DNA from 2 places in the uncultured Succiniclasticum sp. genome. Region 1 is predicted to be linked to the other one. Evidence: a T-box and tRNA genes for the amino acid it is inferred to sense, from the RefSeq annotation. Region 1 holds a T-box; the other holds one or more tRNA genes.
The links. The T-box of region 1 lies ahead of pheS (phenylalanine--tRNA ligase subunit alpha). A T-box ahead of a tRNA ligase gene usually reads a tRNA of that ligase, here a tRNA-Phe.
Positions count from the first base shown of each region.

Region 2: it encodes a tRNA-Phe, which carries the amino acid that the T-box ahead of pheS (phenylalanine--tRNA ligase subunit alpha) is inferred to sense. The anticodon was not compared.

Region 1 is NZ_CADBFF010000006.1:128,165-130,355, forward strand. Features, by position in the region: gene pheT (phenylalanine--tRNA ligase subunit beta) at 1-221, opposite strand, end outside; gene pheS (phenylalanine--tRNA ligase subunit alpha) at 236-1,261, opposite strand; T-box leader at 1,476-1,839, opposite strand; gene QZV31_RS04770 (PIN domain-containing protein) at 2,166-2,191, opposite strand, start outside.
Region 2 is NZ_CADBFF010000028.1:7,341-9,531, reverse strand. Features, by position in the region: gene QZV31_RS11455 (hypothetical protein) at 1-745, opposite strand, end outside; tRNA gene QZV31_RS11450 (tRNA-Leu) at 942-1,030, opposite strand; tRNA gene QZV31_RS11445 (tRNA-Cys) at 1,039-1,112, opposite strand; tRNA gene QZV31_RS11440 (tRNA-Gly) at 1,218-1,293, opposite strand; tRNA gene QZV31_RS11435 (tRNA-Phe) at 1,298-1,373, opposite strand; tRNA gene QZV31_RS11430 (tRNA-Asp) at 1,378-1,454, opposite strand; gene QZV31_RS11425 (hypothetical protein) at 1,532-2,191, opposite strand, start outside.

The DNA of each region.
Region 1 (2,191 bases):
ATCTCGCCGCTGCCGTAATCCATCTGGCACACCCACAGGTGATCGCTTTTGGGATTCTTCTCAATGGCAGTAACCTTACCGGTCACCACGCCGGAGATCCCCTGTCCCTGATGAATCACGCTTTCCACTTCCAGCCCTACGCGGGTCAGCTTGTCAGCCAATTCTTCGGGAGTTACATCAATATCAACATAGCGCTTTAACCACGCAATCGAAGCTAACATTTTCTATCCCTCCCTTACCGGAACTGGCGGATGAACCGCAGATCGTTTTCAAAGAATAACCGTAAATCGTCAATACCGTATTTCAGCATGGCGATACGTTCCACGCCCATGCCGAAAGCGTAGCCGTTCATGACTTTGGAATCGTAGCCGCTCATCTCCAGCACGTTGGGATGCACTTCGCCGGCGCCTAAGATTTCCAGCCAGCCGGAATGTTTGCACACGTTGCAGCCTTTGCCGCCGCAGATCACGCAGCTGATGTCCACTTCACAGCTGGGTTCCGTAAACGGGAAGTAGCTGGGGCGCAGACGGATCTTCACGCTGCTGCCGAACATTTCCTTGCAGAAAGTCTCCAGCGTGCCTTTCAAATCTGCCAGGCTGATATTTTTATCCACCACCAGACCTTCCACCTGATGGAACATGGGGGAATGGGTGGCGTCGTAATCGTTTCGGTACACCGCGCCAGGGGAAATCATGCGGATGGGCGTGTTAGGCTCCTTGCTCTGCATGGTGCGCGCCTGCACGCCGCTGGTCTGGGTGCGCAGCAGGAAATTGTCCGTGATGTAGAATGTGTCCTGCATATCACGGGCCGGATGATCCTTGGGCAGGTTCAGCGCTTCAAAGTTAAAGTAGTCGTTGTCGATTTCCGGGCCTTCAATTACGTCAAAGCCCATATGCATGAAGATCTTTTTGATTTCCCGGTTGGTCAGCGTGATGGGATGCAGATGCCCACCCGCCGGTTTGCGTCCGGGTAACGTGATGTCCACTTTATCGTTGGCAATTTTTGCTTTCAGTGCTTCCGCCCGCAAAATCTCCGTGCGGTCTTTCAGGCACTGCTCCAGCGTCTGCTTCACCTGGTTGACGATCTCGCCGATTTTCGGACGTTCTTCTGCCGGCACTTTGCCCATGCCCCGGAGGATTTCCGTCATGGGACCTTTGCGGCCCAGGTATTTTACTTTCAAATCCTGCAACTCCTGGGAGCTGGCTGCAGCTTCCAGGTCTGCCAGTGCTTTTTCCTTCAGCTCCAGCAGCATTTCTTTCATGCTCATGTTCATGCCTCCTAAAATTTCCGGTCAGCGGCGCCCTGATGACCCGCCTTCCAGATTTCGAAGTAATGGCTCGTGCGCAACGCATCGACCTTCGCCTGCGGCTCGCTCTCTGCGGCGCACTGCATATGGACAAAATTTTCCAATCAGCTTCGCCCTGCAGGCTCGCTTCTTGGAATTTTGTCGCAAAAATAAAAAACTTCCGTCCCTGTGAAGGGGCGAAAGTGATGTTCCGCGGTACCACCCTACTTTAAAGGAATTGCTGATTAAATAACACGCTTCTCAAACGTTTTCGCGATTGGTAAGCATGCAAACGAATAATCCGTGCTTCCTTTACTCTTGCGCCTTAACGCGGCAAACGCTCTGCCTACTTTTTTACAATTACGCAGCATGGTTGTCTTTGTAATTCTGCATTTTGTTTTGCAAAACTGCAAAACGATGAACAACCGCTGCAAATGGTCTGTTCAGCAAAGGCACTCCCGGGTGAACTTCACGCAGTTTCCGCAATCCGGTTCCCACCTGCCCGAACTCTCTTTATGCTTTGAAAACGCTACTCTCCCGTTCCTTGTGCAATCATCATGTTAGGGACGTTATGCAATTGACTTAAATATTATAGCACAAGAAGAACGGTTGGGCAAGGAAAAAGCTTCTATAACTCCTGCTTTCCAGCAGGCTGGTCGTAAAAACGACCAACCTTGAACCGAAAATCCGCATGGATACTGGGGTTTGGTTCCTCCACCTCTTAATATTATAGGATAGACAGTTTATATGTCTGTACAGGTGAAGCCACCAGATACAACTGTGCAACTGACAGAGAGTGGAGGCTTTGGGTTTCTGCCCGCAAACCTTGCGTTGATGCTTTCGTATCTGTCCTGAATATATTCCACCTTCTTTCCCCCGATTACAACCTTGCCAACAATTCAGCAG
Region 2 (2,191 bases), on a different contig from region 1:
TCTGGTCAGCCAGATGCAGGTTCCAGGAATCCGGATCCGTAACCTCGGCACTGAAACAGATCGACGTTTCCCCTTTCGTCCCGGGTTTATTTACATCATCCAGTCTCTTGCTGATGCCCAGGGCATGACCCAGCTCATGGCGAAAGGTAGCTACAAAATCCGCCGCCTGCTCGTTGGAAGGCAGCACCGTATCCGTATCCACCCACCAGCCGTCTACCGTTCCCTCGCGGTCTGCGCCAAAAAACTGACCTATGTAGATGACGCTGAACCCATAATCCCCCAGAGGCGGGTTCTTGGATTCCCCGATTTCTTTTGTCATCCGGAGCAGCTTTTTTCCGTCCTGCAACTGCTGTGGCACAAAATTAGACTTAACTTCCTTTAACTTTTCCTTTCCCGGTACATAACACGACGTGCTCGCGTAGGCATTCTGCTCATTGACCAACGTAGTCACAAACACCTGCCATGGCGTCTCATTTTTCGCTTTCGGGCCGATCATCCCCGTCCAATAGGATGTACTGGATTTCACCGGCTGAATCAGGGAAGAGTCCAGCGTATAACCGGCCTTGGACACAAAACCATCAATTCCCTCACCCTTGGTCAGGAATTGCATTTCCACAATCGGCTTTCCGTTGTTATACACATACTCCGGCGGCATTTCAAACGCATGGCCATACCCGGGCGTGGCCAACAGCGCCGTCATGACGGCTGCCGTCAACAGCTTTTTCCTGCTGTATTTCTTTCTCATAAACACGGTTCCTCTTTCTTGGTGGTATCTATCCTGTTACACCATAAATCACAACCTTAACAGTAGTATTATATCACACAAAACACAATCGGAGTTGGAAAGTTCTATCTTTTCAGGGTTATCTCCGTCTCGTCCTGTTCAATTGCCCATAAACAAAAAACCTGCCCTTTCACTGAAAGGACAGGCAATTTTTTACTGGTGCCGGGGACCGGAATCGAACCGGTACGGGTATCTCTACCCGCGGGATTTTAAGTCCCGTGCGTCTGCCAGTTCCGCCACCTCGGCAGAAGGTATGGAGGCGACACCCGGAATTGAACCGGGGATAAAGGTTTTGCAGACCTCTGCCTTACCGCTTGGCTATGTCGCCGTACCTACTCTGTATATGGCAGCGGTTGCAGTCTCCCGGACTTTCGGCCCGGGCTGCGGAATTACACTGCCCATACATGAAAAGGATTTCTCCTTTTATAAACAATGGAGCGGAAAACGAGACTCGAACTCGCGACCCCAACCTTGGCAAGGTTGTGCTCTACCAACTGAGCTATTTCCGCAACATGGTGCCTCAGCACAGAATCGAACTGTGGACACAGGGATTTTCAGTCCCTTGCTCTACCAACTGAGCTACCGAGGCATAATGGCGACCCGGACGAGACTCGAACTCGTGACCTCCGCCGTGACAGGGCGGCATTCTAACCAACTGAACCACCGGGCCGTTTTTTCATCAAGCATTATTAGTATAGGTTATTTCTTCGTTGCTGTCAAGCTTTTTTACAAAAACGCGGCACAATTTCATGGAGCGACGTCCGGATATCCCAACTGTCTTGCCAGTTCCCGCAGATACGGTTCCAGCCTTTCCTCCAGCAGCTCTTCCAGATCCACCAGCTTTTTCGCGTCAAAATCGTGGATCGTGTTGGGGATATACCGGATCTTATTTTCCGCATAGAACATGTTGCGCACCTGGTTATACAGGAACACCACCTCGCTGCCCGTGGCAAAGTCCGCATAGTCCAGAATAATCGTGCAGTTGTTGAGGAACGGCAGCGGATACTGGGGGATGATGAACTTCTCAAAGGGCCCGATCCGTTCCGGCAGCTTGTCCGGAAAATGCCAGTCAAAGATGCCCTTATGCTCCAGCACGAAATGCGAATGGGGAATATGGGTGGGCGTCGTCTCCTCCACCAGCCGGTCTATATACCGGTTGATCCATTCCTCAAACTGGTCCTTGTCCCGTGTGATGTAACGGAAATCCCGGTACCGCTGCAGCCCCACCTGGCGGACGGGCACATAATCAAAGGTCTCATCCGTATAGACCAGCTCCAGCCGTCGCCGGGCCGGTACATTCTCATAGGCCGCCAGCATGTACTCATGCCGGAACTGGCACCCTCCTTCCTTAAACGTAAAACCATGCAGCTCCCGGGGCAGCTTCTGCAGAAACTCCCAGTTCGGGCG